DNA from 3 places in the Pantoea sp. PA1 genome. Region 1 is predicted to be linked to each of the others. Evidence: predicted binding sites of a transcription regulator. Region 1 holds the regulator's gene; each other region holds the start of a gene.
The links. Region 1 encodes PhoB, which activates phosphate uptake and scavenging genes when phosphate is short. Its sites were predicted from a motif close to CTGTCATAAAACTGNCNNAT; they were not measured.
Positions count from the first base shown of each region.

Region 1 (7,634 bases):
CGCCGGAACGGGCATTGTCATACTCCAGGAAGAAAGCATCTACGTTGACGCTGCCGAACAGGATCTCAGCGACCGGTCCGTAACCCCCCTCTGAGATCCAGGTTGAGCGGAAATTACCGCGACAGACATGCAGACCCACGGTCAGATCGGCCGGTTTATCCTCCAGCGCTTTGTTCAGCACCCGGGCATAGGTCTGCGCCAGCTGCGCCGGATCGTCACCACGCGCCCGGATATCCCGCTTCTGATCTTCCGAGCAGAGGTAAGCCCAGACGGTGTCATCCAGCTGCAGATAGCGACAGCCCGCCGCGTAAAACGCCTGAATCGCCTGTTTGTAAGTCTGCGCCAGATCGTCGAAATAGTCCGCCAGATCGGGATAGACCTCCGCGTCGATCACTTTGCGACCGCCACGGAAGTGCAGCACGCTGGGGCTGGGAATGGTCATCTTCGGCACCGCATCCCCGGCAATGCTCTGCAGGAAGCGGAAATGGTCCAGCATCGGGTGATCGGCCGGAAAGCCGAGCTTGCTCACCACTTTCACACCGTGCGCTTTGGTCTGCACGCCATTGAACTGAATGCCCTGCTCCGCTTCATAGCTCTCGACGCCGTCCAGGCCGTAGAAGAAATCGAAGTGCCACCAGCCGCGACGAAACTCACCGTCAGTCACGACTTTCAGGCCGTTCTCACGCTGCTTAGCCACCACATCGCGGATGGCCGCATCTTCCACCTGACGCAGCGCTGCCGCATCAATCTCGCCGGCTGAAAACTGTTCGCGCGCCTGTTTAATCGCGGCGGGACGGAGGAAGCTGCCAACGGTATCGGCACGGAACGGGGCGGTTTCTCTTTGCATGATCACTCCTGTCTCTCCTGCCAATCATTGCGGCAGGAAATAATTGCACTCTGATATAAATAGCCATCTGGATGGCTATATGTCTGAATGCAGAGTGACATGAGTGGCCTCAGTCTGCAACTGAAGAAAATTCAGCGATGATGAAAAAAATTCAACTTAGAGGATTACTGCAGGGCTGCACGCGCCTGCGCCATCTGCGCGTCAGAGAGCGGCAGGTAGCCCGCCTCACTGACCCGACGCTGTCCCTGCGCGGAAAGCACCTGCTGCAGAAACGCGGCCACCAGCGGCGGCAGCGGCTTACCGGGCGCTTTATTGACATAGAGATAGAGCGGACGCGCCCAGGGATAGCGGCCACTGCGGATAGCTTCCGCATCCGGGGCAATCGCCTGCCCCTGATCGTTCTTCACCGCCAGCATTTTGACGCCGCTGAGATGAAAGCCAAAACTGGCATAGCCAATACTGCGCGGGTTCCCGGCTACCGCCTGCACCACCGCAGCCGAGCCGGGAAACTCCGCCACGTCGCGGCGAAAATCGCCCTTGCAGAGCGCCTGCTGCTTGAAGAAACCCCAGGTGCCGGAGGCGGAGTTGCGGCCATAGCGCTGAATCGGCCGTTTACGCCACTCAGCGCCGGTTAAGCCAAGATCGCCCCAGAACCGCGGCATACTGTGTGCACCGCACAGGCGGGTCACTGAAAAGAGGGCATCAAGCTGCGAGGGCGCAATCTGCTGCAGCGGATTACGCTGGTTGACCACGACGACCAGCGCATCCATGGCCACCGGCACCGCCAGCGGCGGGTAGCCGTAGCGCGCTTCAAACGCCTGGCGTTCATCCGCCTGCATCGGGCGGCTCATCGGGCCGAGTTGCGCCGCCCCCGCCGCCAGCGCGGTCGGGGCCGTAGAGGAGCCGGAGGCCTGCACCTGCACGTTAACGCCCGGAGCCTGACGGCTGAAATCCTCGCTCCAGAGGGTCATCAGATAGCCCAGCGTATCAGACCCGACACTGCTGAGATTGCCGGCGAGCGTGCCGGGCTGAGCCAGCGCCAGACACGGCAGCAGCGTTATAAGGAAGAGAAGAAGCAGGCGCATGGCAGAGTTCCGGCAGCGGTTAATGAACGGCATTCTCCTGCATCACGCTGCTGACAATCAACCTTGCCGGCAGCGTAAAGGTAAAGCAGGTCTCCTTATGCGGCACGCTGGTGATATCGAGCCGCGCGTTGTGGTGGCTCAGGGCATGTTTCACAATCGCCAGCCCCAGCCCGCTGCCACCGGTGGCGCGTGAGCGCGCCTTGTCGACCCGGTAGAAGCGCTCGGTCAGCCGCGGGATGTGTTCCGGCGTGATCCCCGGCCCGTTGTCACAGACCCGGAAAATCGCGCCCTGTCTGCCGCGCAGCCAGCTGATATCGATCCGCGTGCCCTCTGGCGTGTGGTTCACCGCGTTGTAAACCAGATTGGAGATGGCGCTGCGCAGCTGTTCATCGTTGCCGAACACTTTCAGATGGGGATCGGTGTGGAAATGGATGTCGTGGCGGCCGCCGCTCAGCGTCGCGGCTTCATGCTGCAGCAGTTTCAGCATCACCGGCACATCGACCTTCTCTTTCAGGTCGATCGCCGGGGCCGCTTCGATGCGCGACAGCGTCAGCAGTTGCTTAACCAGGCTGTCCATGCGGTGCGTCTGCTCCGACATGGTGTGGAGCGCTTTGCTGCGCGAAGGTTCGCTCATCACTGAGTCGTTCATCATCTCCAGATAGCCCTGCAGCACCGTGAGCGGGGTGCGCAGCTCATGACTGACATTGGCAAAGAAGTTGCGGCGCGCCCCTTCCAGCTGATGCATCTGCGTCACATCGCGCGCCACCAGCAGCCACTGCCCTTCACTGTAGGGCATGACGCGAAATTCCATGTGCAGTTTATTGTTCAGCACCAGCGTCAGGGGTTTATCAAAATCGCGCTGGCGAAGATAGCGGGAGAATTCGGGGTAACGCAGCAGGTTGAGGATATTCTGGCCATTGTCTTCCGGCCAGCGCAGGCCAAGGTGCTGCTGCGCCAGTCCGTTGCACCAGAAAATGGTGCCCTCTTCGGTGGTGAGGATCACTGCATCCGGCAGCGATTCGGCACCGCTGCGGAAACGCTTGATCAGATTGCCCAGTTCGCGCCGCCGCCGCCGGTTGCGCAGCTGCATCTGGTAAAGCCCATAGAAGAGCGGCTCCCAGCTGGCACGCCCGGCAGGGGGCGTCATGGTGCGGTCGAGCCACAGCCAGTGTGACAGCCGCATCAGATTATGAAAATGCCACAGCAGCACCAGCAGCACGCTCAGCAGCAGCCACCAGGCCAGCCCGCCAAACAGCAGGCCCGGCAGCAGCGCGGGCAGACAGGCCAGCAGCAGTTCTGTCAGTAATCTCTTCCAGGAGAGGCGTTCCAGCACGGTAAAGGCTCCGTTCAGTAGCGGGCAGAGAAACGATACCCTGTTCCGCGAACGGTTTGTACCATGCGATCGTGGCCGGAGATCTCCAGCGCTTTACGTAAACGGCGGATGTGAACATCAACGGTGCGATCTTCTACATACACATTGGTGCCCCAGACGTGGTTCAGCAGCTGTTCGCGGCTGTAAACGCGCTCCGGGTGCGTCATAAAGAAGTGCAGCAGCTTATATTCGGTCGGGCCCATCTCCAGCGGCGTGGTTTCGGACATCACGCGATGCGACGAGGGGTCCAGACTCAGCCCCTGCATCTCGATCACCTCTTCCACCGCCATTGGTGAAATACGGCGCATCACCGCTTTAATGCGCGCCATCAGCTCTTTGGGGGAAAAAGGCTTGGTAATGTAGTCATCCGCGCCCACTTCCAGCCCGCGCACCCGATCTTCCTCTTCGCCACGGGCGGTCAGCATCATGACCGGAATGTCGCGCGTCATCGCCTCACGCTTCAGGTGTTTGATAAACTGAATGCCGCTGCCGCCCGGTAACATCCAGTCCAGCAGAATCAGATCGGGCCAGGGTTCGATCAGCCTGGCCACGGCGCTGTCATAATCTTCCGCCTCGATTGGCTGATAGTCGTTCTGCTCCAGAACAAAACACAACATTTCACGGATGGGGGCTTCATCCTCCACAACCAAAATGCGCTTAGCCATTATTTCTCCTGCTGATTATGACGGCTGTCACTGAGATTCGCGGCGCCATTATGCGTCAGATTTGTGACACTTTTATGAAAAACATAACCTGCCTGTAACCACATAGGTAATCAATTATGACAGTGCAGCGACTCTTTTTTGCTTTGGCCGCAGAGCCAGTATAATCGCCGGGCGAATCACAACGGCAGGGACTCATCATGCGCATTATTCACACTGCGGACTGGCATCTGGGGCAGTTCTTCTACAACAAAAGCCGGGCGGCCGAACATCAGGCGTTTCTCGACTGGCTGTTGATCCAGATTGAACAGCATCAGGTGGATGCGCTGATTATCGCGGGCGATCTGTTTGATACCGGCACGCCGCCCAGCTACGCGCGCGAAATGTTCAACCGTTTTGTGGTGGCGCTGCAGCCCAGCGGCTGTCAGCTGATAGTGCTGGCGGGCAACCACGACTCCGTGGCGACGCTGAATGAGTCGCGCGAGCTGCTCGCCTGTCTCAATACCCGGGTGATCGCCACCCCACAGGACGATGATGTGCTGCTGCTCAACACCCGTCAGGGTGAACCGGGGGCGCTGCTTTGTGCGATTCCCTACCTGCGGCCGCGCGACATCCTGCGCAGCCGGGCGGGTCAGTCGGGACGCGACAAGCAGACCTCGCTGCTGGAGGCGATCGCTCACCACTATCAGCAGCGTTTCGCCGCAGCACAGGCACTGGGCCATGCGCTGCCGATGATCGCCACCGGCCATCTCACCACCGTCGGCGTCAGCCAGAGCGATTCGGTGCGTGACATCTATATCGGCACGCTGGACGCCTTCCCGGCCAGCGCCTTTCCCGCCGCCGACTACATTGCGCTGGGCCATATTCATCGCGCGCAGCGCGTCGCCGGCAGCGAGCATATCCGCTACAGCGGCTCACCGATCCCACTGAGTTTTGATGAGCTGAGCAGTGAAAAAAGCGTCTTCCTGCTGGAGCTGACGGCCAGCGGCCTGCAGGCGGTCACCCCGCTGGTGGTGCCGCAGACTCAGCCGATGCAGGCGCTGAAAGGATCGCTGGCGCAGATTGCTGAACAGTTAAACACCTTCAGCGGGCAGCAGCCGGAGAAACCGATCTGGCTCGATATCGAAGTCACGACCCAGGAGTACCTCAGCGATCTGCAACGGCAGGTGGAAACGCTGACCGCCACGCTCCCCGTCGAGGTGCTGCTATTGCGCCGCAGCCGTGAACAGCGGCAGCAGAGCCTGGCGCGGCTCGACAATGAAACCCTGAGCGAGCTGAAGGTGGAAGAGGTCTTCGCCCGCCGGCTGGCGCTGGATGAGGGCTTAGAGGCGGAGCAGATCGATCAGATGACCACCCTGTTTCGTCAGACGCTGGCCGCCATGGAAGAGACCCAATGAAGATCCTTACGCTACGTTTTAAAAATCTGAATGCCCTGCGCGGTGAATGGTTTATCGATTTCCGCGCCGAACCTTTTGCCAGCAACGGCCTGTTCGCCATTACCGGTGCCACCGGTGCCGGGAAAACCACCCTGCTGGATGCCATCTGCCTGGCGCTCTACCACCAGACGCCGCGCCTGGGCGCGATCTCCCAGAGCCAGAACCCGCTGATGACCCGCGACTGCGCGGAATGTCTGGCTGAGGTAGAGTTTGAGATTAAGGGTGAAGCCTGGCGCGCCTTCTGGAGTCAGAACCGCGCGCGCGGTGCCGCCGACGGCAAGCTGCAGGCCCCGCGCGTTGAGCTGGCACGCTGCGCCGACAACACCATCGTGGCCGATAAGGTGGGTGACAAGCTGAAGCTGACGGAAACCCTCTCCGGGCTCGATTTTGAACGCTTCACCCGCTCGATGATGCTCTCTCAGGGCCAGTTCGCCGCGTTTCTCAATGCCAGAGCCAGTGAACGCGCCGAACTTCTCGAAGAGCTGACCGGCACCGAAATCTACGGCCTGATCTCAGCCGCCATTTATGAGCGCCACAAAGAGGCGAAAACCCAGCTGGACCTGCTGCGCAGCCAGGCGGGCGCGATGACCCTGCTGGAGAGTGAGGCGCGCGAGGCGCTGCAACAGCAGCTGACCGGGCTGGACCAGGCGGAACAGCAGCTCAGCAGCCGCTATCAGCAGGCGCAACAGCAACAGCAGTGGCAGCAACAGGCACAGCAGCTACAGCGGGAGAGTGAGCAGGCGGAGGCGGCGTTGCAGCAGGCCAGCGCGGCCTTACAGGCCGCTGAGCCCGATCGCCAGCGGCTGGCACGCAGCGAACCGGCTGAAAAACTGCGGGGCGCGCTGCAGCAGCGCGACGCCCTGCGTACCGAGCAGCAGCAGGTCTCGCATCGCTGTCAGCAGCTCACGGATCAGCAGCAGCAGGCGCAGAGCCAGCATCAGCAGCATCAGCAGCGCTATGCGGCCACTCAGCTTGCCCGCCAGCAGGCACAGCAGGAACAGCAGCAGCAGGAGACCCTGCTGACGGAACAGGTGTTGCCGCTGGATCAGCGCATCAGCGCCCTGCAGCAGCACAATGAGGAGCAGCAGCAGGAAAACGCCCGTCAGCAACAGCATCTTGATCAGACTCAGGCAACCCTGGCGGAGCAGACCCGTCAGATGACCCGCCTGAAGCAGGCGATGGCTGAACAGCATCAGTTACGTGAGCAGTTGACCGATCTGGCGCACTGGGGTGCTTCGCTGCCGCTGTGGCAGGAAAACTTTGCCCTGCTGGCACAGCGTGAAGCGACGCTGGCGGGACTGACGCAACAGCGCAATCAGCAGCAGCAGCAGATCGCCACGCAGCAGGCGGAACAGCAGCAGCAGGCCCGACAGGCACTGCCGCGCCAGCAGGCGGAGCAACAGGCCCGCCAGGCGCTGTCGCAGGCGGAGCAAGCACTAACTTCGCTTCAGGAGCAGCATCCGCCTGCTGCAGTGCGTCAGGCGTTAAGCCAGTTGCAGAGCAGCCGTCCGGCGCGTCAGCAACTGCTGCTGCTCTCAACGCAGTGGCAGCCGCTGCACCAGCAGCTGGACCAGCGCCAGCAAAGGCTACACGCGCTGGAAAAAGCGCATCAGCAGAGCCAAGCGGAATTGCAGACGCTGCGTGAGACGTGGAAACGCGAAAAACAGCAGCTGGACGATGTGGAAAAAATCTGCGCGCTGGAGCAGCAGATTGTCGATCTCAGCGACTACCGCGCCCGGCTCACCGCCGATCAGCCCTGTCCGCTGTGCGGCTCCTGCACCCATCCCGCCGTCGGGGCCTACAGCACACTGGAAGTCAGTGCTAACCAGCAGCGCCGGGCTGCGCTGCAACAACAAACCGAGGCACTGCGCGAAGCGGGCACGGCAAAAAACGAACAGCTGAAGCAGTCTGCGGTACAGCAGCAGACGCTGCGCGAGGAAATCGCCGGGATGCAGCAACAGCTTGAGCAGCTTGAGCAGCAATGGCAGGTTCTGAGCGGTGAGCTGGCACTTACTTTCCCGCTTGCCGATCGCGAGGCCTTAGCCACGTGGCAGCAGCAGCAAAGCGACCGTGAAAGTCAGCTTGAGCAGCAGCGACAGGCTCAGGAAGCCGCAAGCCAGGCCCTTCAGGCTGCGAAAGATCACCATCTTCAGCAGCTACAGGCCTGGCAGCAGCAGCAGCAGGCCGAACAGCTGGCGCAGCAGTCGCTGACCAGCCTGCTACAGGCGCTGG
Region 1 covers NZ_JBXGEE010000001.1:96,703-104,336, reverse strand. The annotation lists gene AC1V0D_RS00530 (cobalamin-independent methionine synthase II family protein) at 1-847, opposite strand, end outside; gene AC1V0D_RS00525 (PstS family phosphate ABC transporter substrate-binding protein) at 1,012-1,932, opposite strand; gene phoR (phosphate regulon sensor histidine kinase PhoR) at 1,952-3,265, opposite strand; gene phoB (phosphate response regulator transcription factor PhoB) at 3,280-3,969, opposite strand; gene sbcD (exonuclease subunit SbcD) at 4,167-5,363, shown strand; gene AC1V0D_RS00505 (SbcC/MukB-like Walker B domain-containing protein) at 5,360-7,634, shown strand, end outside.

Region 2 (7,634 bases), on a different contig from region 1:
TTGCGCTTCTCCACCGGCCAGGCTTCGGCAATCAGCGCCATGCCGATACCAAACTCGCCGCCCAGTCCGACGCCCGCCAGCGTGCGCCAGGCGAGCAGATCCCAGTAGCCCTGCGCCACCGCGCACAGACCGGTGAAGACAGAAAAGACCAGAATCGTGACGGTGAGCATACGGATGCGGCCAAAACGGTCGCTGAGATGACCAAACACGATGCCACCGATTACCGCGCCAATCAGCGTCCAGGTCACCAGCGATCCCGCCTGTGAGGGGTTGAGCGCCAGCGAAACGGAGATAGCCGGCAGCATAAAGCCGAGTATCAGCAGGTCGAATCCATCCATGGCATAACCACTGACCGCAGCCAGCATCGCTTTGCCGGGCGTGACGCCTGGCTTAGATTGGGGAGAAGGGGACATCTTTGCGCACCTCAGAGAGAAAAGTGCCGCAATTATAAAGAGTGTTCAGGGTGTGACCAATTGAAAAGGCTTATCCCTGCGCCGGGCAGGCACAGGGTAAGCGGGATCAGGAAGGGCGGTTGCTGCCGTCGTCACCCGACAGCAGTTCGTCGAGTCGGTCACCGCCAACGTGGCGGAAATCCTGACCTTTGACGAAATAGAAGATGATTTCGCAGATGTTCTGGCAGCGATCGCCGATGCGCTCAATCGCACGGGCGCAGAACAGCGCCGTCAGCACGCTGGGAATGGTGCGGGGATCTTCCATCATGTAGGTCATCAGCTGACGCACAATGCCCTCATACTCTTTATCCACCTTTTTATCTTCACGGTAGATAGTGATCGCCTCATTGAGATCCATGCGGGCAAAGGCGTCCAGCACATCATGCAGCATCTGTACGGTGTGGCGGCCCAGCGACTCCAGGCTGACCAGCAGCGGCAGATGCTGCTGACCAAACTTCTCCAGCGCCGTGCGGCTGATCTTCTCTGCCACGTCACCAATGCGCTCCAGCTCAGAGATGGTTTTGATGATCGCCATCACCAGCCGCAGATCGATTGCGGTTGGCTGACGTTTGGCGATGATGCGCACGCAGGCTTCATCAATCTCCACCTCCATCATGTTGACCTTCTGGTCACCGTCGATCACCCGCTGCGCCAGCTCGCCGTCCAGGTTGTGCATCGCGGTAATCGCGTCGGTCAGCTGCTGCTCGACCATCCCGCCCATGATCATCACCTGAGTGCGGATATGCTCCAGCTCGGCATTGAACTGACCGGAGATGTGTTTGTTCAGATTCAGATTATCCATGTCGATCTCCTGTCAGATCAGCCGTAGCGGCCGGTAATGTAGTCTTCAGTCTGCTTCTGCGCCGGTTTGGTAAACAGCGTGTCGGTGTCGCTGAACTCAATCAGCTCGCCCAGATACATAAAGGCCGTATGGTCAGAGCAACGTGCCGCCTGCTGCATGTTGTGCGTCACGATCACCACGGTGTAGTCCTGTTTCAGCTCGGTGATCAGCTCCTCGATACGCCCCGTCGAGATCGGGTCCAGCGCCGAGCAGGGCTCATCGAGCAGTAACACTTCCGGGCGAATCGCGATGCCGCGCGCAATGCAGAGACGCTGCTGCTGACCGCCGGAGAGACTGTAACCGCTCTGATGCAGCTTGTCTTTGGTTTCATTCCACAGTGCCGCTTTGGTCAGCGCCCACTGCACGCGCTCATCCATATCGGCACGTGACAGCTTTTCAAACAGGCGCACGCCAAAGGCGATGTTGTCATAGATCGACATCGGGAACGGGGTCGGCTTCTGAAAGACCATGCCGACGCGGGCGCGCAGCAGCGCAATATCCTGCTGGGCCGTCAGAATATTTTCGCCATCCAGCAGAATGTCCCCTTCGGCCCGCTGCTCAGGATAGAGGGAGTACATTTTGTTAAAGGTACGCAGCAGGGTCGATTTACCGCAGCCCGATGGCCCGATAAATGCCGTCACCTGATTCTTAGCGATATCCAGGTTGATGTTCTTCAGCGCATGAAACTTACCGTAATAGAAGTTCAGATTACGGACCTGAATTTTATCGGCTGATGCCGTCGCGATACTCATCATTCATCTCTCTTATACGGCGCCGCAGCGGGCCGCGCCGGAAGTTAACCGTGTTTGCCTTTGGCGAAAATCACCCGCGCGACAATGTTCAGCAGCAGCACGCACAGGGTAATAATCAGCACGCCCGCCCAGGCCAGGCTCTGCCATTCGGCGAACGGGCTCATGGCGAACTTAAAGATGGTGACCGGCAGGTTGGCCAGCGGCTGCATCATGTCCGTGCTCCAGAACTGATTCGAGAGCGCGGTAAACAGCAGCGGTGCCGTTTCCCCGGCGATGCGGGCGATGGCCAGCAGCACGCCAGTGATGATGCCGGAGACGGACGCCTTCAGGGTGATGGCCGAGATCATCTTCCACTTCGGCGTGCCCAGGGCGTAAGCCGCTTCACGCATGCTGTCTGGCACCAGACGCAGCATGTTTTCGGTGGTACGGATCACAATCGGCACCTGCAGCAGCGCCAGCGCTATCACCCCGGCCCAGCCGGAGAAGTGCTGCATCTGCGACACCACAAGGGTGTAGACGAACAGGCCGACCACAATCGACGGTGCCGACAGCAGAATGTCGTTAATGAAGCGGATCACCTCTGACAGGGCCGACTTGCGCCCATATTCCGCCAGATAGATACCGGCCAGAATCCCCAGCGGCGTGCCAAAGAAGGTTGACCAGAAAATCAGTAATCCACTCCCGGCCAGGGCATTCGCCAGCCCGCCGCCCGCGGTGTTCGGTGGCGGGGTCGATTCGGTAAACAGGGACCAGGAGAGGCCATCCACGCCGCGGGAAACCGTGGTAAAGAGGATCCACACCAGCCAGAACAGGCCAAACGCCATGGTCAGCAGCGACAGCGTCAGCGCGATCTTATTTTTGGTGCTGCGCCAGGACTGCATTTTACGGCGTGAAGCGTCCAGTTCGGCACGCGCCTGAATTTCAATCGTGGTCATGAGCGCGCTCCTTCACTTTTCGCCAGACGCATAATCATCAGCTTGGAAATCGCCAGAACGATAAAGGTAATCACAAACAGGATCAGCCCCAGCTCCATCAGCGCGGCAACATGCACACCCGACTCCGCCTCCGCAAACTCGTTGGCCAGCGCCGAGGTAATGCTGTTACCCGGCATAAACAGCGACGGACTGTCGAGCTGGTAGGTGTTGCCGATAATAAAGGTGACCGCCATGGTCTCACCCAGTGCACGACCCAGTCCCAGCATGATGCCGCCAATCACGCCATTTTTGGTAAACGGCAGGACGATGCGCCAGATCACTTCCCAGGTGGTGCAGCCGATGCCGTAGGCGGACTCTTTCATCATGACCGGCGTCTGCTCAAAGACGTCGCGCATCACGGAGGCGATGTAAGGGATGATCATGATGGCCAGAATCACCCCCGCCGCGAGAATACCGATACCGAAAGCGGGGCCGGAGAAGAGCGCGCCGACAATCGGAATGCCTGACATGACGTCGTTGACCGGCGTCTGAAAATATTCGGCAAACAGCGGGGCGAAAACAAACAGGCCCCACATGCCATAAACGATGCTCGGAATCGCCGCCAGCAGCTCAATAGCGGTGCCCAGCGGACGACGCAGCCAGCCGGGTGCGAGTTCAGTCAGGAACAGCGCGATACCAAAACTGACCGGCACGGCGATAATCAGCGCGATAAGGGAGGTCACCAGCGTGCCGTAGATCGGCACCAGAGCACCAAATTCTTCATTGGGCGCATCCCAGGTTTTGGTCCACAAAAAGGCGAAACCAAACTTCTGGATGCTGGGCCACGAGGAGATGATCAGGGAGACGATAATGCCGCCCATCAGTAACAGGACAATCAGCGCAGCCAGCCGGACCAGTGCACCGAAAATTTTGTCACCCTGTTTGCCTGGGGCTTTGAAAGCCGGCTTCGTTGCAGCCATAGAAGTCTCAGTCTTCAGAGGTTATCGGGGCGGCATGACGCCGCCCGTTGGGTCTGACCGGACGGTAGTCCGGTCAGGGTCGGTCAATTACTGATAAAGCGCTTTACCAGAACTGTCTTTGATATTGGCTTTCCAGGCGGCACGGATCTGTTCGGTTACGCTCGCAGGCAGCGCAGCATAATCCAGCGCGGTAGCGGTTTTGCCGCCGCTTTTGTAAGCCCAGTCGAAGAACTTCAGCACTTCAGCGCCTTTGGCCGCATTCGCCTGATCTTTGTAGATCAGAATGAAGGTGGTGGAGGAGATAGGCCAGGCATCTGCGCCCTTCTGGAAGGTCAGGTCCTGGGCAAATGATTTGCTCCAGTCAGCGCCTTTCGCAGCATTGCTGAAGCTGGTTTCGCTTGGCGCGACCGCTTTGCCATCGGCATCCATCAGTTTGGTGTAGGTCAGGTTATTCTGTTTGGCGTAGGCATATTCCACGTAGCCGATTGAACCCGGCAGACGCTGAACAAAGGCGGCGACACCGTCGTTGCCTTTCCCGCCCAGACCGACCGGCCAGTTAACGGTGTTCCCTTTACCGATTTTGCTGTTCCACTCCGGGTTCACCTTCGCCAGATAGCTGGTGAAGACGAACGAGGTGCCTGAACCATCCGCGCGGCGTACCACGTTGATGTTGGTCTCTGGCAGTTTTACGCCCGGGTTAAGTCTGGCAATCGCCGGGTCGTTCCATTTTTTGATGGTGCCAAGGTAGATATCACCGACGGTTTTGCCATCCAGCGTCAGCTGGCCTGACTTGATGCCTGGCAGGTTAACCGCCAGTACCACGCCACCGATGACGGTCGGGAACTGGAACAGGCCATTTTTCTGCAGATCTTCCTCTTTCATAGGCGCATCGGACGCACCGAAATCCACGGTTTTGGCGATGATCTGTTTGACACCACCGGATGAACCGATGCCCTGGTAGTTAATTTTGCTACCGGTGGCTTGCTGATATTCTGCTGCCCACTTGGCATAAACCGGTGCCGGGAATGTCCCGCCAGCGCCCGTGAGATCGGTGGCCGCAAAAGCAGATACCGCGCTGACGGCGAAGGTGGTGGCAAGAATTCGGGCTACGGTGCTACGCATCAGTGTCATGTTCCCTCCAGGGGAGAAAAGTCAGGCTCGGGGCCGTTTTAGTAAGAGTCAGTGATTGCTGCAGGAGGGAAAATAGGACAGTTTGATGACAGTGAAATGTACGAAATATGACAGTTATATGACAGTGCGCAAAAATGAAGTGGGCCCACTCTGGGGCCCACCTGATTATTCCACGGTAACCGATTTGGCCAGGTTACGGGGCTGGTCGACGTCGGTGCCTTTGATCAGGGCGACGTGATAGGAGAGTAACTGCAACGGCACGGTGTAGAAGATCGGCGCAATCACCTCTTCGACATGCGGCAGCGGGATAATCTTCATCCCGTCACTGTCGCTGAAGCCGGCATCCTGGTCGGCAAAGACATAGAGCAGGCCGCCACGGGCGCGCACTTCTTCGATGTTGGATTTGAGCTTCTCCAGCAGTTCGTTGTTGGGTGCCACAACGATGACCGGCATATCGGCATCAATCAGCGCCAGCGGGCCATGCTTCAGTTCGCCAGCGGCGTAAGCTTCCGCATGGATGTAGGAGATCTCTTTGAGCTTCAGCGCCCCTTCCATAGCGATCGGATACTGATCGCCACGTCCCAGGAACAGCGCGTGATGCTTGTCAGAGAAGCCTTCGGCCAGATTCTCAATCAGCTTATCCTGCGCCAGCATCTGCTCAATCCGGCTGGGCAGCGCCTGCAGCGCGTGCACGATCTCATGCTCGGTGTCGGCGGACATCCCTTTCAGACGGCCCAGTTTCGCCACCAGCATCAACAGGACGGCGAGCTGCGTGGTGAACGCCTTGGTCGACGCGACGCCGATTTCAGTGCCCGCTTTGGTCATCAGCGCCAGGTCCGACTCGCGCACCAGTGACGAACCGGCCACGTTGCAGACCGCCAGCGATCCCAGGTAGCCCAGCTCTTTCGAGAGGCGCAGCGCCGCCAGGGTGTCGGCGGTCTCGCCCGACTGCGACAGGGTGATCAGCAGGCTGTTTTTGCGCACCGCTGACTTGCGGTAGCGGAACTCCGAGGCGATCTCAACATCACAGGGGATGTTGGCCAGCGACTCAAACCAGTAGCGTGACACCATGCCAGAGTTATAGGAGGTACCGCAGGCGATAATCTGGATATGCTCGACCTGGCTCAGCAGCGCCTCGGCACCCGCACCCAGCTCGCTGAGATCCACCTGCCCCTGGCTGAAGCGACCGCTCAGGGTACTTTTCAGCGCCATCGGCTGTTCATAGATCTCTTTCTGCATGTAGTGACGGTAAATGCCTTTGTCACCGGCATCATATTGCAGGTTCGACTCAATCTCGGCGCGCGTCACGCTGTTGCCTTCCCGATCGATTACCGTCACGTCGCGGCGGCTGATCTCGGCGATATCGCCCTCTTCCAGATAGATGAAGCGACGGGTAACCGGCAGCAGCGCCAGCTGATCGGAGGCGATAAAGTTTTCACCCACGCCGCGACCGATGACCAGCGGGCTGCCGGAACGGGCCGCCACCAGCCGTGAAGGATCGCGGCTGTCCATGATGACCATGCCATAGGCACCGCGCAGCTGCGGGATCACGCGCAGCACCACGTCACGCAGCGATCCACCCTGCTTCTGCTCCCAGTGAACCAGATGCGCCACCACTTCCGTGTCGGTTTCAGAAACAAAAACGTAGCCGCGTTCGATCAGCTCCGCGCGCAGCGGCTCATGGTTTTCGATAATGCCGTTGTGCACGATGATGATATGTTCTGAGACGTGCGGATGCGCATTCGCTTCCGACGGCTCGCCATGGGTTGCCCAGCGCGTGTGCGCGATGCCGGTGCCCCCAATCAGCGGCTGCTGTTCAGCAGCTTCCGCCAGTTTCTGCACCTTCCCTAAACGCCGCAGGCGCGTAACGTGCCCCTGACGATCGACCACGGCCAGACCGGCCGAATCATATCCGCGATATTCAAGACGACGCAGACCTTCCAGCAGAATCTCTGCGATATCGCGCTGTGCTACTGCACCAACAATTCCACACATAATGATGTTTTCCTGACTACATGGCTTTTCGCCACTTTCGTTGTCATGCGACCTGATATCCGGCTTTGCCGGTTCCCCGAGCCTTGTAGAGAGTGGGGATTATAGTTTTGGCACTGCACTGTACCGGCCCGCATAAAGCGGGCCGTTAAAAATTTATTTTTTCTTCACCGGACGCTGCCAGTCCGCTTTGTGATTCTGCTCTTTGCGGTTGTAGACCAGACCGGCTTCGGTCACATCCTTCATGATGGTGGTGCCTGCCGCAATGGTAGCGCCTGCCGCCACGCTGACCGGGGCCACCAGCTGGGTATCTGAGCCCACAAAGACGTCATCGCCAATCACGGTTTTGAATTTGTTCGCGCCGTCATAGTTACAGGTGATGGTGCCTGCACCGATATTCACGTTGTCGCCGATCTCCGCATCGCCGAGATAGGAGAGGTGACCCGCTTTCGATCCTTTGCCCAGACGCGCTTTTTTCATTTCGACGAAGTTACCCACGTGGGCGGCGTGCGCCAGATCGCTGCCGGGACGCAGACGGGCAAACGGCCCGACGGTGACGGCGGTCGCGAGGG
Region 2 covers NZ_JBXGEE010000006.1:30,935-38,568, reverse strand. The annotation lists gene AC1V0D_RS18860 (MFS transporter) at 1-413, opposite strand, end outside; gene phoU (phosphate signaling complex protein PhoU) at 520-1,254, opposite strand; gene pstB (phosphate ABC transporter ATP-binding protein PstB) at 1,272-2,045, opposite strand; gene pstA (phosphate ABC transporter permease PstA) at 2,090-2,980, opposite strand; gene pstC (phosphate ABC transporter permease PstC) at 2,977-3,939, opposite strand; gene pstS (phosphate ABC transporter substrate-binding protein PstS) at 4,027-5,070, opposite strand; gene glmS (glutamine--fructose-6-phosphate transaminase (isomerizing)) at 5,236-7,065, opposite strand; gene glmU (bifunctional UDP-N-acetylglucosamine diphosphorylase/glucosamine-1-phosphate N-acetyltransferase GlmU) at 7,219-7,634, opposite strand, start outside.
Region 2: a site for PhoB is predicted at 5,176-5,195, ahead of pstS (phosphate ABC transporter substrate-binding protein PstS). Genes of this name have one in related genera too.

Region 3 (7,634 bases), on a different contig from region 1:
CTGAGATAGGCTGGCGAGGCCACCAGCACGGTCTGCGTGTCGCACAGTGGCAGCGCCACGTGCGTTTCCGGCAGCGTGTCACAGTGGCGAATCGCCAGATCAAACCCCTCGCTGCTCAGCGAGACAAGGCGATCCGTCACATCCAGCTGCAGGCGCACCTGCGGATAGTCGCGCAGAAACTCGCCGATAAGCGGCACCAGTTGCTGGCGGGCAAACGCCACGGGTGCGGTGATGCGCACCAGACCCCGCACCGGCCCGGCGGTATCCCGCACGCTGAAAAAACTCTGTTCGATGCGGGCAAAAGGCTCGCGCAGCTCCTCCACCAGCTTCTCACCAGCGGAGGTAAGCCGCACGCTGCGCGTGGTGCGCTGCACCAGCATCAGACCCGCTCTCTCCTCCAGCTCTTTGATCTTCTGGCTCATCGCCGCTTTGCTGACATCCAGCCGCGCTGCCGCGCGGGTGAAACTGCCCTGCTCTGCCAGTACCGTCAGCCAGTGCAGATGCTCCCACAGGGTATCCGTCTTCATCTCTTTCATCAGCATTGTTCACAATAATGAATAATCATTTCAGGCTACGCGCTTTTTCCCGCCGGATAAAGCCGTCACCATAGGCCTCTTATTTCTCAGGAGAAACCGCTATGCCACTGCTGCAATTTGATGTTATTGAGGGTCGTTCAGAATCTGAGCTGCGTACATTACTGGATGCCGCGCACCGGGCCGTGCTGACCGCCTTTAACGTGCCGGAACGGGATCGCTACCAGATTGTTCATGAAAACAAACGCTATCAGATGGTGTTTCAGGACACCGGGCTGGGATTCAGCCGCAGCGATAATCTGGTGATGGTGCGGGTCTTTACCAGCCCGCGCAGCAGCGAACAGAAACAGCGGTTTATGGCGGAGCTGGCGCGCGAACTGCGTGAGCATTGTGGCGTGCAGGGCAACGATCTGATGATCAGCTTTATCACCAATGACAAAGGCGACTGGAGTTTTGCCGACGGCGAAGCGCAGTATCTGACCGGCAAACTCTGAAAAGCGGCCCGGACGCCTGCTCTGCTGACGGTGCGCGCCAGCCACCGTCACGTCTGCTGGACGCCCGGCAGGCACGACACAAAATCCCTCTGCGCTTCCTCGCACAAATCCGCCGGATATGTTGCAGCCCGATGACAGCCAATATAGATTGTCGAAAAACCATCCCCCGACGATGGCCGGTTGCGTGACGCCCCGCGCCCCCCTGCAGAGAGAGGATTTCCCGTTGTCCGAATTTGTGTCAGTCGTGCTGTTTCTGGCTGCTATTGCTATCTATTCCTGTAAAGCCGGGCGTAACAGATTCTGGTTTGTGCTTGTTCTTGTTCTGCTGGTGATATTTGTGGTGCTGAACGCCACCCTCTACGCCAGTAACTATTTCACCGGCGACGGCATTAACGATGCGGTGATCTATACCCTGACTAACAGCCTGACCGGCGCGGGCGTCAGTAAATATGTGGTGCCGGCCATCGGGCTGATCATCGTGCTGTTTCTGCTGTTCTGCCTGCTCTCCTGGGTGCTGCGGCGGCGTAAACGTCCCCATCATCTGGGCTGGTCGCTGCTGGCGGCCGCCTGCGCGATCGGCTCGGTGCAGACCACCCCCGCCTTTCGTCAGGTCGCGACGCTGATCGTGTCGCATACCCAGCTGGCCGATTCTGACTTCGACACCTTCTATAAAGTGCCGCGTAACCGCATTGAACAGCCGCGCCTCAACGTGGTTTATATCTATGGCGAGAGTTTAGAGCGCACCTATTTTGATCCGATTGCCTTCCCCGGCCTGGCACCTGAGCTGAGCCGTCAGAAAGAGCAGAGTATCGATTTCAGCCAGACCGAACAGCTGCCGGGCACCGATTACACGATCGCGGGTATGGTCGCCTCACAGTGCGGCATTCCACTGTTTGCGCCGTTTGACGGCAATGCGTCGGCGTCACTCTCCAGCTTCTATCCGCAAAATGTCTGTCTGGGCGACATCCTGAAAAACTCCGGCTATGAGAACTGGTTTATTCAGGGTGCCGATCTGCGTTTTGCCGGTAAGGATGTCTTCCTGAAATCGCACGGCTTCGATCCTGCCAACCTCTATGGTTCGCAGGAGCTGAAAAGCCGCGTCGCCGATCCCAGCTACCGCAATAACTGGGGCTATTATGACGATACGGTGCTGGACGAAGTCTTTGAGAAGTATCAGGCGCTCTCCCGGGCCGGTAAACCTTTTGCGCTGTTTACGCTGACCGTCGACACTCACCATCCTGACGGATTTATCTCGCGCAGCTGTCAGCGCCGAAGCTACAGCATTGAGGGAAAACCTAACCAGTCCTTCAGCGCGGTCGCCTGTTCACAGGAGCACGTCGCGCGGCTGATCGAACGCATCAAAGCGTCACCGTGGTTTAAAAATACCGTGATCGTGGTGAGTTCCGATCATCTGGCGATGAACAACACTGCACATCCCTGGCTGATCAAACAGCCGCGTCGCAATCTCTTTATGGTGATCCGCGGGGATAAACCGCAGGCGGAGCTGCTGGAGGCAAAGCGCAGCACGCTGGATAATGGCGCTACGCTGCTGGATATTCTCGGCGGCGATAATGCGATAGGTCTGGGCCGCAGCAGCCTCTCTTCGCTGTCGCTCTCAACGCAGTTTGACGATATGAAGAGCAAGGTCATGAGCTGGAAGCCCGATATCATTCAGCTCTGGAACTTCCCGAATAAGATGGAGAACTTCACCGTCGATCAGACGAAGAATACCTTCAGCTTCTCCGGGACCACTTTTAAGCTGCCGATTCTGTTCCGCATCAGCGACAAACACGTTGAGCCGATGCCGGAAGGGGAATATTCGGCACCGCTGCGCTATCAGCTGGCCGATTTCGCGGCAGCCGATAAATTCGTCTGGGTCGATCGCTGTTTTAAAATGGCGCGACTCTGGCAGCCGTCGCTGGCCCTCTCCGGCGATCTCTGTGTGGCGATGGGGCAAACCGGCGGCACACCGTCCGTTACTCACATCGATAAACCGCAATGGAAAGGCCGGGTGCAGTTCCCGGACGGGCCGATCAGCGATGCACGTTATCAGCAAAATCTGGCGCAGATCCGTATCGAAGATAACAATATCCGCTACAGCGCTGACAGCTTCCGGCTTGATATCCCCGGCGCGCCGCTGAGTGTGAAAAGCTTCAGCGGCATCTCACGCCCGGAGAGCTGGGGACGCTGGTCAAATGCCAATCTCGCGCCTGAGGTGCATATCGACTACGTTGATGCCCTGCCCGCGAAGTTCGATCTGGTGATCACGGCGCGGGCTTACGGCGCGAATGTGCACCGGCCGATTCCGGTTCGCGTGGGCAATCAACAGCAGCTGCTGTCGCTGGGCGAAGCGATCTCGACCCATACCCTGCATTTTGATAACCCGGACGCCAGCCACCAGCTGGTGATCGCCCCGCCTGAACCTCAGCTGAGCAACACCGGCAATATCACGGGGCAGGACCCGCGCAAACTGGGCATTGGCATGGTCGAACTTAAAATCGTGCCCCAGCCTTAATCCCCTCTTTTCTCTTCAGGCCTCTGCGTTTTTGCAGAGGCCTCTTACTTTGTCGCCACCGGGTCAGGACCTGCCGCGCAGCGCTTCCAGCTTCTCACGCTGCTGACCATCGGCGGTAAAATTCTCCTCCGCCAGCCAGCGCTGCAGCCCGCTTTTCACCTGCGGCCACTCGCGATCGATTATCGAAAACCAGCTGGTGTCGCGCGAGCGACCTTTGTAAACAATGGCCTGGCGAAAATCACCTTCATACTGAAAACCGAGGCGTGCCGCGGCTCTGCGAGAAGGCGCATTGCAGCTGTCGCATTTCCACTCATACCGGCGGTAACCCAGGCTTTCAAAGGCGTACTGCATCAGCAGGAAATGCGCCTCTGTTGCCATGCGCGTCTGCTTCAGACGGGGCGAAAAAGCGACATGACCGACTTCCATCACCCCATGTTCAGGCTGGATACGCATTAACGACAGGCTGCCCACCGCCTCTCCGGTGGCGAGGTCGATCACTGCGAAATGCAGCGGGTCGCGGCTGGCCTCCAGCTGCCGGATATAATCCTGCCACGCCTGGGGATCATCGAACGGCCCCATAAACATATAGGTCCAGTCGCGCCCATCTTCCGCCAGCGCCCAGGCGTCAGACAGGGCCTCTCCATGCCGCGCGGCGCTGAAGGGCTCCAGCCGACACGACTGACCGGTGAAAACCTGATGTTGTGGCAGAGGACGCGGCTGCCAGTCTGGCAAAGGCTGGCCGACCGGCTGACCATAGTGATTAAAGTGTTGTGACATATCGCCTCCCGGCTGCAGATAATGTCAGCAGAGTGCCACTGTTATGGTGGGTTAAAAAGTACCACAATCAGGGAAAATCATAGATCCATGGAAGCAGACGATGCCGACAGAAATCCCCCCGTTACTGCTGGCTCCCTTAGCACCGGTAACCGGTACGACGCTACAGCAGCAGCTTTATCAGCGGATAAAGCAGGGCATTTTGCAGGGGCAGCTTGCTGCCGGAGCCGTTTTACCTGGCACACGGCAACTGGCTTCTGAACTGCAGGTTTCACGTAATACCGTGCTCAACGTCTGGACGCAGCTTCAGGCAGAGGGCTATCTGATGAGCGATCGACAAGGCAGCCGGGTCACCCCGCTGGCTTTGCCAGCCGGACAGGTGGATGACGATACGCTTACCCGCTGGCCGCTGGCAAAACGGATCGATATCTTTCAACGCAGACCCTGGGTCGACACCGGCGCCTTGCCCCTGCGTCCCGGTATACCCGCCCTGAACCATTTTCCTGTGGCGGCATGGCGACGGGCGCTGAGTCAGGTGATGAGCCATACGCCTCCGCAGCTGCTCGGCTATGGTGATCCCCTTGGCGATGCGGAACTGCGTACCGCGCTGGCGCAGCATCTGCGTATCACGCGCGGGGTGCGTTGTGACGCCAGGCAGATTGTGATCACGGAAGGGGTGCAGCAGGCGCTGATGCTGTGCGTTACCCTGCTTAGCAATCCGGGCGACCCTGGCTGGATTGAAGAACCTGGCTATCGCGGAGCCAAAGCGGCTTTTCGGGCCGGAGAACTTAACCTGATCCCGATCCCTGCCGATCATCAGGGGCTGGCCCCCCAGCCGGGACACTGGAAGCAGGCCCCGCCACGGCTGATCTATACCACCCCGACGCATCAGTATCCCACCGGTGCCGTGATGAGCGCGGCGCGACGCCTGGCGCTGATTGCGGCTGCACGACAGCATCGGGCCTGGATTATTGAAGATGACTACGATGGTGACTTCCATTACCACGGCGATCCCATTATGGCGATGCAGGGCATGACGGATAACGCCCCGGTTATCTATCTTGGCTCTTTCAGCAAGACCCTGTTCCCTGCGCTGCGTATCGGTTTCATGGTACTCCCCGCACCGCTGGTCAGTCGTCTGACACCGGCACTTCATCAGCTGCTGCGTGGCGGCAACCGTCCTGAACAGCAGGCGCTGACCCGTTTTATTCTCAGTGGCGATTATCGTCGCCATCTTGGCAAGATGCGTCGGCTCTATCGTCAGCGTCAGGAATTACTGCGATCCGAACTGCAGCGTGCGGCGGGTCAGTCGCTTCCATTGCTGGGGGGTGACAGCGGACTGCATCTGGTGCTGCCACTGGCTTCCCATCACAATGATGCCGTGATTGCCCGACAGCTGCATCAGGCAGGCTTTGCTCCCGCAGCCCTGTCTGAATTTTATCTGGCCGAACCGGTGCAGCAGGGCCTGGTTATGGGCTATGGCAACAGCAGCGACACGCAAATCATTGCAGCCACGCGCCAGCTAAGCCGGATACTGAGCTGGCCGGGCTAGGCTGTGATTCAGCGCGCCTCAGGCCGGCGCAGCAATCGAGTGGCGAATCATCAGATGGGCATCGAAGCGCGGCACGGGGCCGGGGGCCTCACCGCGGATGGCGGCGATCAGACGTCGTGCGGCTTCACGGCCCATTTCATAGACCGGCTGCGCAATGACCGTCAGCGGTGGCGTCACAATCTCACTCCACGGGAAATTGTCATACATCACAAAAGAGAGATCGGCCGGGATACGCAGCCCGCGCTGCGTCACTTCGCGCAGCAGCCACATGGCGACCACGCTGTCAGACGCCACCAGCGCGGTGGGCGGCTGCGGACGCTGCCACAGCGCCGCGACGATACGGCTAATCGATGCCTCGTCCAGCGCGTTCACCTGCACCAGCGACGGATCAAACGGCACGCCTGCGTCAGCAAAGGCCTGCATCATGCCGCCCACGCGCTGGGCGACCGGCGTCAGGCCAAAATCGTCCGGCGTGCTGTAGTCAGTGGTCAGCGCCATGCTGGTGATATAGGCGATATGGCGATGACCTGCGGCCAGCAACCGGGCCGTGACGTCTGCGGCCACGTCGGTAAATTCACAGCAGACCGCGTCCACATCAAGACCGGTTACCGCGCGATCGAACAGCGTCAGCGCTCTGCCCTCTTCCTGCACCTGTATCAGATGCGCGTTCTGTTCCAGGGCTGAACAGCAGGGCGCAACGATAATGCCATCGACCCGCTTTTCCAGCATCACCCGTACCGCATCCTGCTCCGCCTGCAGCTTTTCATCACTGTTGCTCAGCAGCAGATGGTAACCCGCCGTGCGCGCCACGTCCGCCATGCCACGCAGGGCCAGACCAAAGTGAGGATTCTCAATATCGCCGACAATCACCCCGATAGTATTGGAGCGGCCGGTGTTCATACTGCGCGCCAGCGCATTGAGCCGGTAACCCAGCGCGGAGGCGGCGCTGTTGACCCGCTCCTGCACCTCATCGCTGACCGCGCCATAGCCACCCAGCGCGCGCGCCGCCTGGGCTTTGGAAACATTTGCTGCGCGCGCCACATCTGCCACGGTCGGCGCTTTGGATCGTCTGTTCTGGCTGGTCATAATTATTTCGAATCACAGGTTGATGACAGGAATATTGACGCCGAAAAAAGGCTGTGCTTAAACTCATTGTAACTCCTTGAGACCGGTCTCACAATGTTTCTGTCTTAAGGTGCCACCTGCGTTGAGACCGGTCTCAATCAGAATTACTGGCTCAACAGTCTCTGATGTTTAAACCTGCAAAAACGGATGAGCTATGAAATCGCAAATCACACTGGGCAAACTGCTCGGCACCGCACTCGCACTCTGTTCACTGTCGTTCTCTGTGCTGGCCGCCAGCGACAACAATCCCTATGGGCTGATCGAACCGGGTCAGCTTCGCATCGCCAGCGTCGGCGACTCAAAGCCTTACACCTTCACCGACGCCAGCGGTCAGTTCACCGGCTTCGACGTCGAGTTTTTCAGAAATGTTGCCCACCGCATGGGCATCGATAAGGTCGATTTTATTGGTCAGGACTTCTCGGCCATCATGCCCGCGGTCGCCAACGGTCAGTACGATGCGGCGGTGGCGGCGATTGGCATCACCCCGGCGCGGGAAAAAACGGTCGATTTCTCCACCGGCTATCTGGCCGGGTTCCTCACCGTTCTGACCCGTCATGACAGCGGCGTGAAAGATGTCGCCACGCTGGCCAAGCACCGGCTCGGCGTGGTTCAGGGCACGCTCCAGGAGAACTATGCCGTGG
Region 3 covers NZ_JBXGEE010000002.1:334,772-342,405, reverse strand. The annotation lists gene AC1V0D_RS12375 (LysR family transcriptional regulator) at 1-536, opposite strand, end outside; gene AC1V0D_RS12370 (tautomerase family protein) at 638-1,027, shown strand; gene opgB (phosphatidylglycerol--membrane-oligosaccharide glycerophosphotransferase) at 1,251-3,542, shown strand; gene AC1V0D_RS12360 (GNAT family N-acetyltransferase) at 3,606-4,319, opposite strand; gene pdxR (MocR-like pyridoxine biosynthesis transcription factor PdxR) at 4,420-5,868, shown strand; gene AC1V0D_RS12350 (LacI family DNA-binding transcriptional regulator) at 5,887-6,954, opposite strand; gene AC1V0D_RS12345 (ABC transporter substrate-binding protein) at 7,148-7,634, shown strand, end outside.
Region 3: a site for PhoB is predicted at 1,126-1,145, ahead of opgB (phosphatidylglycerol--membrane-oligosaccharide glycerophosphotransferase). Genes of this name have one in related genera too.